3 regions of the Shewanella indica genome follow, and region 2 is predicted to be linked to each of the others. Evidence: predicted binding sites of a transcription regulator. Region 2 holds the regulator's gene; each other region holds the start of a gene.
The links. Region 2 encodes sigma-54, which starts transcription at its own class of promoters, with help from an activator protein. Its sites were predicted from a motif close to GTTGGCACGNNNNTNGNNT; they were not measured.
Positions count from the first base shown of each region.

Region 1: the regulator sigma-54 is predicted to act here: its motif matches at 1,398-1,416, upstream of flgB (flagellar basal body rod protein FlgB).
Region 3: the regulator sigma-54 is predicted to act here: its motif matches at 1,621-1,639, upstream of SIL79_RS12905 (flagellar assembly protein FlgT).

Region 1 covers NZ_JAWXXR010000001.1:2,884,309-2,888,528, forward strand. Annotated here, with positions in the region: gene SIL79_RS12935 (chemotaxis protein CheV) at 1-296, shown strand, start outside; gene SIL79_RS12940 (CheR family methyltransferase) at 441-1,274, shown strand; gene flgB (flagellar basal body rod protein FlgB) at 1,450-1,848, shown strand; gene flgC (flagellar basal body rod protein FlgC) at 1,851-2,267, shown strand; gene flgD (flagellar hook assembly protein FlgD) at 2,282-2,965, shown strand; gene flgE (flagellar hook protein FlgE) at 3,020-4,220, shown strand, end outside.
Region 2 covers NZ_JAWXXR010000001.1:928,441-932,660, reverse strand. Annotated here, with positions in the region: gene SIL79_RS04300 (HPr family phosphocarrier protein) at 1-177, opposite strand, end outside; gene rapZ (RNase adapter RapZ) at 164-1,018, opposite strand; gene ptsN (PTS IIA-like nitrogen regulatory protein PtsN) at 1,015-1,458, opposite strand; gene hpf (ribosome hibernation promoting factor) at 1,461-1,748, opposite strand; gene SIL79_RS04280 (RNA polymerase factor sigma-54) at 1,780-3,243, opposite strand; gene lptB (LPS export ABC transporter ATP-binding protein) at 3,339-4,067, opposite strand; gene lptA (lipopolysaccharide transport periplasmic protein LptA) at 4,064-4,220, opposite strand, start outside.
Region 3 covers NZ_JAWXXR010000001.1:2,877,388-2,881,607, reverse strand. Annotated here, with positions in the region: gene SIL79_RS12915 (LPP20 family lipoprotein) at 1-360, opposite strand, end outside; gene SIL79_RS12910 (FlgO family outer membrane protein) at 360-1,010, opposite strand; gene SIL79_RS12905 (flagellar assembly protein FlgT) at 1,709-2,866, shown strand; tRNA gene SIL79_RS12900 (tRNA-Arg) at 2,922-2,997, shown strand; gene SIL79_RS12895 (BCCT family transporter) at 3,717-4,220, opposite strand, start outside.

The DNA of each region.
Region 1 (4,220 bases), 2.0 Mb from region 2:
AAGATGGTCGGGAAGCATTGGAAAAACTGAAGAGTATAGCGTCTGGTATGGACAATGTTGCCGATGAAATCCCGTTGATTATTTCGGATATCGAAATGCCGGAAATGGATGGTTACACTCTGACTGCCGAGATCCGTGATGATCCCAAACTGAAAAATATCAAGGTAGTGCTGCATACCTCGTTGAGCGGGGTATTCAATCAAGCCATGGTACAGAAAGTGGGCGCCAATGATTTTATTGCCAAGTTCAACCCCGACGAACTGGCTTCTGCTGTTAACAAGCATCTGAGTCTATAGCCTTTGTCTGCTGTGACTTTTTATGGCTATAGTGAGTTGGTCTGCTTGTGTTGCAAATGGGGCTGGGGTATAACGCAGCCCCAGTTTTTAAATGTTGCTGCCTCGATTCGCAGTGACGTTTTTACGGATAGTTAGGACACTAAGGTGCCAGATAAATCTCTCGCAGAAACTGAGTACAATCAATTCAGGCTGTTTCTTGAGCAGCACAGTGGCATTGTATTGGGTGAGAACAAACAGTATTTGGTTCGCAGCCGCTTGGCGCCTTTGATGGGGAAATATGGTTTGCCATCCCTGTCGGACGTTGTTAAGCAATCGATGCGACCCACAGAGCGCCAATTACGGGCTGAAGTCATTGATGCCATGACGACCAACGAAACTCTTTGGTTTCGGGACAAGTATCCTTTTGAATTACTTGGCAATACATTGTTGCCCGGTTTTGCCAAGTTGGGGCGGCCATTGAAAATTTGGTCGGCGGCCTGCTCTTCCGGACAGGAGCCCTATTCACTGGCGATGACAGTGCTCGAATATCAACAGCGTAAGCCAGGGGCGTTGCCGGGTGGGGCGGTAATCCAGGCCACAGATCTATCGCCGTCCATGCTCGAGCGTTGTAAAAATGCCGAGTATGATAAGCTGGCATTGGCCCGGGGCCTGTCCGAAGAGCGCAAGCGTCAGTTTTTTGAAGCTATGCCCAATGGTAATATGCGGGTTAAAGACAATGTGCGCCGTTTGGTCAGCTTTAGGGCTCACAACCTGCTTGAAAGTTACACTTTACTCGGCAAGTTCGACATCATCTTTTGCCGTAACGTACTTATCTATTTTGCCCCGGAGGCAAAGGCAAAAATACTGCGGCAATTTGCTGCCGCTCTCAATCCCAAGGGGATACTGTTTTTAGGGGCCAGCGAGTCGATTGCCGGTTTGACCGATGAATTCGACATGGTGCGCTGTAACCCAGGCATCTATTATCAAAAGAAAAATTAACAACCTAATTATTTGATTTTTAATTGAATAATTTGAAAGGCTCGTCAGCTTGAACGGGCCTTTTCTGTCTTACTTTTCACCCTAACGGCCATCATCTTCGTATCTGTTATCCTCCACTCTACATCTGGCACAAAGCTTGCTTTGTTTTTATCGAGTCATTGGAGGAGGCGGTTTTATGGCGATCAGTTTCGATAAGGCCCTTGGCATACATCAATACACTCTGGGTATTCGCGCCCAGCGTGCCGAAGTGCTTGCCAGCAATATAGCCAATGCCGATACCCCACACTACAAGGCTCGGGATGTGGACTTTTCTTCGGCGTTGCAGGCGGCCAAAGGGCGGCAGCAGGGAATGAATATGGCGGCAACGTCTGAAAAGCATTTCGACCTCAAGGCGCTGACAGCCCAACATGTGCAATATCGGGTGCCGGATCAACCGGACACTGGGGATGGCAACACAGTCGATATGCAAAAAGAGCAGCAGGCCTTTATGCAAAATGCGCTTGAATATCAGATGTCGCTCGGATTCCTCGACGGTAAGTTCGCCGGCATGAAAAAGGCATTGAAAGGAGATTAACCATGAGCTTGTACAATATCTTCAATGTTGCGGGTTCGGGAATGTCGGCGCAGTCGGTACGCTTGAATACTACCGCCAGTAACATAGCCAACGCAGATTCTGTTTCTTCCAGTATCGATAAGACCTACAAGGCACGGCATCCTATTTTTGAGGCCGAGCTGGCCAAGGCGAACGGCCAACAGCAACAAGGCGCTGCGGTAAAGGTAAAGGGTATAGTGGAAAGCGATAAACCTTTACTGAAAGAGTATTCGCCGGATCATCCCATGGCCGATGCCGACGGTTTTATCTACAAACCTAATGTCAATGTAGTGGAAGAGATGGCCGATATGATTTCCGCCTCCCGTTCCTATCAGATGAATGTTCAGGTAGCCGATGCAGCCAAGTCCATGCTGCAACAAACCCTGAGAATGGGCAAATAACGGAGGCATAGCCCATGAGCGTCAATTCAGTTAACCCTTTTCTCGACAGTATCCAGGTGCAATCGGGTACTGAAACCAAGAAAAGCAATAATCAACAACTGACCCAGGAAGACTTCTTTTCGCTGCTGAGTCAGCAGTTGTCGATGCAGGATCCTTTTAAGCCGGTGGATAACGATCAGATGATCGCCCAGATGGCGTCGTTTGCCACAGTGGATGGTATCTCTAACCTGAATGAAGAAATAGTTAACCTCAATTCGTTAATGACTTCGAGTCAGGCATTGCAGGCATCTGGCCTGGTAGGGCAAAAAGTGTTGATCCCGGCGGGCACCGGCTATGTTTCCGAGGAAGACCCAACGCTTAAAGGGGTAATCACATCACCGGAAAAGATCCCTTCAATTAAAGTAACGATTGAAGATGAAGCCGGTCAGGTGATCAAAACCTTCGAGGTCGACGGTAGTGCCGGCGGCAATATAGATGTGGAATGGGATGGCCTGGATAAGGACGGAAACCCTGTCGATAAAGGCATCTATACCATGAAGGCCAGCGGGGTTGTTGATGGAAAGTCCCAGGATCTTATCGTCAGTTCCTATGCCCACGTGACCAGTGTATCACTCAACTCTGCCACCGGCGCCGTGTTGAATCTAAGAGGTATTGGCGGGATCAGATTGGCCGATGTGCTGGCTGTTTCCGAAGTTTAATTCTGTTTCTGCCCCGGCTGCGCCGGACAGTATCTGAAAATCATGAGGTGAATTATGTCTTTTAACATTGCTCTGAGTGGGATTGCTGCGGCGCAGAAAGATCTCAATACCACGGCCAACAATATTGCCAACGTTAAGACGATAGGCTTTAAAGAATCCCGGGCCGAGTTTGCTGATGTGTACGCCAGCTCGATTTTCTCCAATGGTAGAACCACTGTGGGCGGCGGTGTCACCACCACTCAGGTGGCACAGCAGTTCCATCAGGGTAACCTGAACTCCACCAACAATGCGCTGGATATGGCGATCAACGGTGGTGGTTTCTTCGTGACATCATCCAGTGTCGGCAGTCAGGATTACTCTTTCACCCGCGCCGGAGCTTTTAAGCGTGATGACAACGGCTTTTTGGTCGATGCTGCCGGTAATTATCTGCAGAGCTTCCCGGTCGATAAAGATGGTAACTCCACTTCTGTGAGTCTGACTACCACCAAGCCGGTGCAGATCCCGGATACTGCCGGTAGCCCGCAGAAAACCAACAATGTTGGCATTAGCATGAACCTGGACTCCACTCAAGAAACTAAAGATCCGGCGCTGTTTGACCCATCCAAGTCAGATACTTTTAATAACTCCACTGCAGTGACCATTTATGACTCTTTGGGTAACTCCCACACCTTGACCACTTATTTTGTGCGTCCGGAAAATGGTGCTCATACCGGTGAGAGTAACTGGGTGGCCTACTACGCCATTGACGACAAGCCGGTCAATCTGGGCGGCGGCGCCGGAACCTACAACACGGACACTAACGGTGACGGTACTGCGGATGGTACAGGCACAGCACAAACTGCAGGTGGCTGGACTGGTGCCGTGCTTAAGTTCAACGATGTCGGCGGTTATATAGGTTCCGATCCTGCGGTGATCACCACAGAGCAGTTGGGGGTTGGTGGGGCCAACGTTCTTGGTCCTGCTGCTGACGGCACTCAAGCGATAACCATAGATTTCAACAATCCGACCCAGTTCTCGGAAAAGTTCAACGCCACGGAATTGACGCAGGATGGTGTAACAGTGGGCCGTTTGACTAATGTGGAAGTGGGTACAGACGGGTTGATCTCTGCTAAGTACAGCAATGGCTCAACAGTGCCTCTGGCACGGGTGGCGTTGGCACGCTTCTCCAATGAGCAGGGACTGAGCCAGGTGGGCAACACCTCCTGGAAAGCCAGCCTGGATTCAGGCGCGGCGCTGGCCGGTGAGGCCAACAGCG
Region 2 (4,220 bases):
TTGACCGGTTTCCAGCATCAAGAGCCCAAGCACGCTGGCGGCCGAGGCCTTTTTCTCGCCCTGGATCAGAGTGATATCGGCTTCGAACTCGCTGGCCAGCACCGCCAGCTTAGTGGCGGCGCGGGCATGCAGGCCCAGCTTGTTGACTATGGTGACTTCCCGTTCAACCTTTGCCATTGCCCAGCTCTCTGTGGCGGGCCTGTACCTTGTGTTTGCTGTTGCCAAAACGCTTGGCCAGCTGGTCGGCGACATAGACAGATCTATGCTGGCCGCCGGTGCAACCTATGGCTATGGTGAGATAGCTGCGGTTGTTGCGTTCAAGGTGCGGTAGCCAGGTTTCCAGCAGATTCTCTATCTGCCAGATAAATTTGTTCACCAGTGGCTGACGGATAAGGAATTCCTGTACCGGCTCATCCAGCCCAGTCAGCGGCCTGAGCGCCGGTTCCCAGTGAGGGTTGGGCAGAAAGCGCACATCAAACATGAAGTCGGCTTCCTGGGGCATGCCGTGCTTGAAGCCGAACGATTCGAAGTTGATCACCAACTCTTTGTCGACGCTACCCAGCAGAATTTCCCGTACTTTGTCACTGAGTTCATAGATATTCAGTGCCGAGGTATCTATGTAGTGATCCACCAGTTTCGACATAGGCTCCAGCAACTTACCTTCGTGCTTGATGGCATCTTGCAGCGAGACAGTGCTCTTGGATAGGGGGTGTAATCTGCGGGTTTCGCTGTAGCGTTTAAGGAGTACTTTATCGGAAGCGTTGAGGAAGAAGCTGGTCAGTTGGGTGTTTTCCGGCAGTGCCGCCAACTGTTTTTCCAGCACTTTTTCCTGATCCGGCATGTTGCGCACATCTATGCTGATGGCGACCAGATCATTGCTGCCTCGGAGGTTTTCCAGCAGGCTGCCTATCATGGGCAGGGGCAGATTATCCACACAGTAGTAACCCAGGTCTTCGAGTACCCTGAGGGCAACGGATTTTCCGGAACCGGAGCGGCCTGAGACTATAGCGAGTTTCATCCTGTGATCACCTGATAGAGTTCTGTTTCATCGCGGGATTTACGCAACTGCTTGAGTATTGCTTTGTCGCTGAGCTTTTCAGCCATGGCAGACAGGGTACTCAGATGTTGTTGGCATTGATCTGCGGGAACCAGAAGGGCGAACAGTATGTCCACCGGTTGGTTGTCTATGGCATCGAAGGCGATAGGCTCTTCGCATTTGACCAGCACGGCAATCGGCTCTGTGATATCAGGCAGCCGGCCATGCGGAATCGCAATACCATTACCTATACCTGTGCTCCCCATCTTTTCGCGGGCCAAAAGGCTTTCAAAAATCGCTTGAGAGGAAAGGGTGGGGTACTGGGCGCTGGCGAGATCGCTAATTAGCTCCAGTACCTTTTTCTTACTGCCCGGAGTGGCACAGGTAGTGCACTCCGGCCGCAGGATGGTACTCAGTTCCATCGTTAGTGTTTTGTCAGCTTTTCTTTATGTTTAATGACCTGACGATCCAATTTATCAATCAGAACGTCGATGGCGGCATACATGTCGGCATGTTCAGAAGTTGCATAGACTTCGCCGCCTGTGAGGTTGATCTTGGCTTCGGCAATCTGTTGCAGTTTTTGTACATTGAGCACAACGTGCACATTATTGATCTGTTCGAAATGGCGTTCAAGTTTCGAAAACTTACTTTCCACATAGTCACGCAGTGAGTCGGTGATCTCGATATGATGTCCTGTCAGGTTGATTTGCATAGAAAGATTCCTCCAATTTCCAACTGTGGATTTATAAACTCTTACGCTGGTTCGACGGTGGTATCATCATAGCCTCGCGATACTTGGCTATGGTGCGTCTTGCAACGTTGATTCCCTGTTCTGCCAGAAGTTGTGCCATCTTGCTGTCGCTCAAAGGTTTCTTCTGGTTTTCCGCTGCCACGAGCTTCTTGATAAAAGCCCTGATCGCCGTGGAAGAGCATTCTCCGCCATCTTCGGTACCGACATGGCTGGAGAAGAAGTACTTCAATTCAAATATTCCCCTCGGGGTATGCATATACTTTTGAGTGGTGACCCTGGAGATGGTCGATTCATGCATCTCGACCGCCTCGGCAATATCGTTGAGTACCATGGGTTTCATGGCCTCTTCACCATATTCAAAAAATCCCTGCTGGAACTGCACTATGCAGTTGGCCACCTTGAGCAGGGTGTCGTTGCGGCTCTCCAGGCTCTTGATAAACCATTTGGCTTCCTGAAGATGACCACGAATAAACTGGCTGTCTGATTGGCTGCGGGCGCTACGGGCCATGGCAGCATACTGTTGGTTGATCCCGAGTTTGGGCATACAGTCCGGATTGAGCTCCACTACCCAGCGGCCGCTCTTCTTCCAGACGCTGACATCCGGGATCACATATTCCTCGTCCATCGGCTGCACCAGCAAACCGGGGCGGGGATTGAGGCTCTGAATAAGGTTGATGGCGTCACGCAGTTGATCTTCCTTGAGCTTGGTCTTACGCATTAGGGTGCGAAAGTCGCGGGTAGCGATGAGATCCAGATGTTCGTCAATCAACAAGCGGGCGTCGGCCAGATGCGGGGTGTCGGCGTTGAACTGTTGCAATTGGATCAGCAGGCATTCGCGCAGATCTCTGGAGGCGATGCCGATGGGATCGAAGTGCTGGATCCGCTTGAGTACCGCCTCGACTTCATCGAGCTCAATCTCAGGGTTGCCCATGGCTTCGAGGATCTCCTCAGTGCTCTGGGTTAGATAGCCCTGCTCGTCAATGGCATCTATGATGGCGGTGGCAATGGCGTCGTCGGTATCGGAAAACGGGGTCAGGTTCTTTTGCCATTCCAGGTGTTCATAGAGACCTTCGCTGGTTTCACCCTGGAAGGGCATGTCATCTTCACGGCCCATAGCCGGCCCTGAGGCGCTGGCGGCGGTAAAGACTTCATCCCAGGTGGTATCCATAGGCAATTCATCCGGCATAGACTCATTGTTCAATGCCTCTGAGGTTTCTACCGTGGAACCATCTTCCTGCTTGACGCTCAATTCGCCGGCGTCGTTTTCCTTGTGGTTGTCGTCGATAGCGTCATCCTGGTTGTCCTCGGCCATCTCCAACAGAGGGTTGGCTTCCAAGGCTTCCTGGATTTCCTGCTGCAGCTCAAGGGACGACAGTTGCAGCAGGCGAATTGCCTGCTGCAACTGAGGTGTCATGGTCAACTGTTGACCCAATTTGAGCTGGAGTGACGCTTTCATTATACCGCTAATCCCTACTCGTTATTTTTCAAGGAAAAAATTCAATAATAACAAACTATAATACCCGGAATTGCCGCCGGATGACATGATCCTAACTATAGCCTGAATTGTTCGCCTAAGTACACAGCACGCACTTGCTGGTTGTCCAAGATTTCAGCGGGTGTGCCCTCGGCAATCAACTGCCCATGGCTGACAATGTAGGCTCGCTCACAAACGTCGAGCGTTTCGCGAACATTGTGGTCTGTGATCAGCACCCCCAAACCGCGGGACTTAAGCTGTTCGATGATTTTCTTGATATCGATAACTGAGATGGGATCCACACCGGCGAACGGCTCATCCAGCAGAATGAACTGTGGATTGGCGGCCAATGCCCGGGCGATTTCCACCCGGCGGCGTTCACCGCCGGAGAGGGACATCCCCAGGCTGTCACGTATGTGGGTAATGTGGAATTCTTCCAGCAACTGTTCGAGTTGTTCCTCGCGCTCGTCGCTGTTGAGCTCTTTGCGGGTTTGCAGTACGGCCATGATGTTGTCATGTACCGACAGCTTGCGGAAAATACTGGCTTCCTGTGGCAGATAGCCTATGCCTTTACGGGCACGCAGGTGCATGGGATCCAAGGTCAGCTCGTCGTCGTCAATGAAAATACGGCCCTTGTCACTCTGCACCAGGCCAACCACCATATAGAAGGTAGTCGTCTTGCCCGCCCCGTTGGGGCCCAGCAGCCCCACGATCTGGCCGGTATTGACCGATAGGCTGACATCTTTGACTACGTTGCGCTTCTTGTAACTCTTTGCCAGGTTTTGTGCCGTCAGGGTGCTGGTCATTGCGGCTCCTGCTGCTGTTCTTTCTTATTGAGATCCTGATAGTTTTCCGGCTGGATAACAGTGGTTACCCTATCTTGGCCTTTGCCGCTGCTTTCCGCTTCCAGCTGCTGCTTGTTGATGTCGTAGACTATCTTCTCGGCGGTTACTTCGCTG
Region 3 (4,220 bases), 1.9 Mb from region 2:
CGGATAACTGCGCACAACCCTGGCGCCGCGGATCACCCCGGAAACCGAGGCCTGGATATTATCGCCTTTCAACATCCAGTCACTGACCTTGCTATCAGCCGACAAACGTTGGCCATAAACTTGTTCGGCCAGTTCCCGATAAGCGGCAATCTTGGATGCTTGCATCGCCATCAGCACCTTTTGCGACTGTTCCTTGGCTGGTTGGCTGGCCAGCGGGGCATAGCCTATTGCCGTCAATTTGGGAAAACTGCTTGGCGCCTCTGTCTCCCACTGCACATATCTGTCCTTATCGGCGCAGCCACCCAGAACTAACGCCAATACCAGCGTGACCAATGTCAGTGTGTTGTTCCAATACTTCATTACTTGTCTCCCACTATCCGGCTCTTATCTTCTCCGCGGTTTTCATAGCGATAAAGCAGGCCTTCTTTTGACACCACCTTGTGGGATGGCGCCAGATAACCCGGTAGTTGCGCCTCAAGCACCCGCGCCCCGGCCGTCGAAAGCACCCGATTGTTATTGACGTTAACAATCCGACTGTTGAACAAGATCTCACCTTTAGCCTGGCTCATGCTGGTGACCAGTACATGATCCACCGCAATATCCGTCGGCAATTGTTGCCAGTCGCGGGTAAGAATAAAATCCCCCTGTGGCGTTACCCGCACCGCTTCGGCCAGGTTCAAATCCACCAGATTAAAGCCGCGCTGATGAAAAGCCGTCATTAAGCTCTGCTGTAGCTGTGAGGCCAGTGCATTACTGCCTTGCATATCCTCCACTATCGCAGGCGTCATCACCAATAGCGGCTGAGTCGGTTTGAGAGCATCATTATGGATTACCAATTCATCCACCAACTGATGCGCCAATAGATTGACTGGTGCTTGTTGCGGCTTGAACTCAGCTTGCGGTTGCTGTGATGTCGTACTGCAGGCAGACAGCAGAAGTAAAGGCAATATACACAGGGCTTTATACATAATATCCGTCTCACTGTTGCCGGAGTGGGCTGTTAACTTCATTCAGGAGCCTGACGTAAACCTTGAACCAGCAGGCTTATTCTACTTCGTCAGTCATACAACACCTGCAGGATTGACCCAAGGACGTTGTAGACAGTAATAGTGTCGGTAACATCGTCAGCGCCAATAATGCCAAGCTCTTTTTATTTGCAATAAAACTATGCAAATAAAATACCAACCAAGAACTTAGGGAAGGTGCGAACAAGCCCCATATGTGCTCTGCTTCGGCTTACAGGTCTGGATGCAACGGCAAATGCCCCCAGGCCTTTGCAAGAAGCACAACACAGCAGGCAGGCCAGTAAGCCACACAGCAACCGACTCACTGCATCAAGAAAGTGCCACGAGAACTTATTCGCACCTTCCTTAGCCCTCAGCGTCCACCGGCGAGTTCTCAGGTTTAGTCGTGTTTAACAACTTTGAGAAATAAGCCTAATTGAGCATCTCATTGGCCGTAGTAACTGACGTGAAATGGCCGAACCACTTGTATTACTTATTTATCCAGCCTTGCTCTTTCGGACAACAAGGTTTGTCGAAAGCTTCTTTGGCTTTATCGGCAAATGCTTGCCGTTCTTTAGCCTGGCATTCACAAATAACACAGTACCCCCTGCCTCTCTCTGGCATAAAATTTGAATACCAAGCGATACCAGCTTAAGTGGCGGCAAAATTCCGTCACCCTGACTTCCATTTTGAGGAACCGCCTTATGAGATTGTGCCCCTTGTTCTTGCTGCCGTTGCTGGGCATCAGCCTCAACGCCATGGCAGAGTGGACCGAGGCCCGAGGTGAAGCCAAAATAATCAATGGCAATCTAACCCAGGCACGGGAAGCGGCAATGGACAACGCCATCAACATGGCACTGCTCTCCCGTGGTGGCAGTTTTCAATCGACCCAGAGTGTCAGCCAGGGGCGCTTGACCCAAAACGATTTCAGCCTCTCCAGCCAGGCGCAAATAAGCAGTGTCGAACTGGTCAGCGAAATGCGCCAGGGAGACAAGCTCAAAGTGGTTATGCGGCTCGATATTCTCGACGGCCCGGATAACAAGTGCCAAAGCTCAGCCATCAAGGCCGCTATCCTGGTCCCCCAGGCCGCCATTAAAGACAGAAGCCAACTGCGTTATGGTCAGTTGGAAAATTTCCAGCGAAGCCTGTCCGAACGGATAGCAGCAACGCTGGATAAACAATCCTCCACCAGCTTTGCTCACCTGCACGCCAACGAGCGGCTGGATATCAAAGAGGAGCTTATCAATATCCGCGGCTACCGCCTGCCGACCTGGATAAGTGAAATTACCGACAGCCAATATCTGTTGCTGCCGCAAATCATAGATATCTCCACCGAACCGGTCGAATCCGGCTTTATGGGCCTATGGGACAACGAGCCGCTGCGGCTATTTCAGTTGCAGCTCAGCCTCTATCATGGGATCAGCGGCGAGCAGATCTGGTATCAGAACTACAGCATTTCCGCCCCCTGGGAGTTTGCCAAAAATGAATCCGTCCCTCCCAACAGCGACAGATTCTGGCGTGCCAGTTACGGGCAGGCCATAGATAAGGTGTTGGCCAATGCCAGTAAAGATATCGATATGGCACTGGCCTGCAGACCTCTGCTGGCACAGATAGTCGTGCGCCAACAGGATAGAGTGATACTCAACCTGGGGCGACGCAACGGCATCCGCGTGGGTGATCAGTTCCAAATAGTGCTGCAACAAAACCTGCCCGACCGCATGAACCAGATGCGCGCCGTGGCCGGAGAAACCCGGGCGAAAATCACCATAGATCAAGTCACAGAGGAAAGTGCCATCGCAGTGCTCAGTGGTGAAAATGCCGCCCTTAACATTCAGGTGAATGACATCGCGATTAAGATTTAAGCAATTAAATCCAAAGCCTTTTCATCCGGGTGAAAACCAGTATAATCACTGGCGTCTCCCTATAGCTCAACAGGATAGAGCAGTCGCCTCCTAAGCGACCGATCGGGGTTCGAGTCCCTGTGGGGAGACCAGCATTTTCTTCTTGTGCCTGCTTGCATAAGTCTCAAGCTTTTTTAGAACCCATCCTCTGCCGATTCAGGCGCTTCAAATTAATGATTTTGTTCTCTGATAGTTTTCTCTTTTAAAAACATTGAGTTGGTGATGTAGCCATCGTTGTTTTAAAGCCCAAAGTAGCCAACCAACTTGGATTTAGCTTCCCGCTAAGCAATAACCCATCACCTGCGGTGCGGATGGGCAGGAAGCTCAAATGCCGTGAAGGACAGGACGTCCGAGAACGGTCCTTTTGGCACAGGCTCTCCTGTGACATGACGAGAGCTGCGCTGTAACATGCTTTCGAGCGCGAGTCATGGATGGTGAGCTGACCGTTAAACTGGGAAGTTGTTGTGACCCCATCCCTTATCTCCATGGATGGAGTGTATGCCGACATCTGTCTGGAACAAATTCGATAGTAGCCTCGACGAAAACATCTGACCTACAAGGAGGTAGGAAATGCCGAATTTGTCGGGAACAAAATTCGGCCCTGTTTTCGACGGTCACAGTTCCGCCTGAGCCTGGGAATTAGGTGTATACCTATGACCTTTCCCACAAATTTATCCGAAATAAATTTGAACAGCTTTAGCTGGCCCGTGGGGAGAGGTCAGAGAAAATTCTACTTATTGCTGCGGTTATTTTTCGGAGAGACTACCTCCCGCGGCAAAGCCCGAGATGTGGTCATCTCGGGCAAAGGGAACTAACGTACCCGATTGAGGAAATGAAGATGTTTCTCATATTGGTCAAGAATATCAGCAATCAGTTGATTGCGGTTGTAACCACAGATGTTGTATTGCTGAGCGCCTTCATTCAAATAGACTTCAATGTATAACTGCGATTTGGGACGAGATTGACTACGTTCGCCAATAAAGGACGGAATGCTCGCTTCTCGTGCCCAAGCACCATAGACAAAGTTACGTTCATCTCCGTGGTCAACCATCAATGAACACGCGTGTTCATGTGATGTGATGTGTGTGTTGATCCCGTTTTGTTTGAAGACGTCGGCTACTTCATGCATCACCGCCATAATGTCATGTTGTAAAAACTGTAGCACTTCTGTTTTCTCTGGGATCGTGATGAGCTGCTCTAGATGTTGCTGCCAGCCAATCTCTTGGATCCGCGCTAAAGTACTCGGTGTCGCTTGACTGAGGTGATGGGCACTATCAATTTTGACCATCTCTTGTCTGAGTGACTTCAGCAGTCC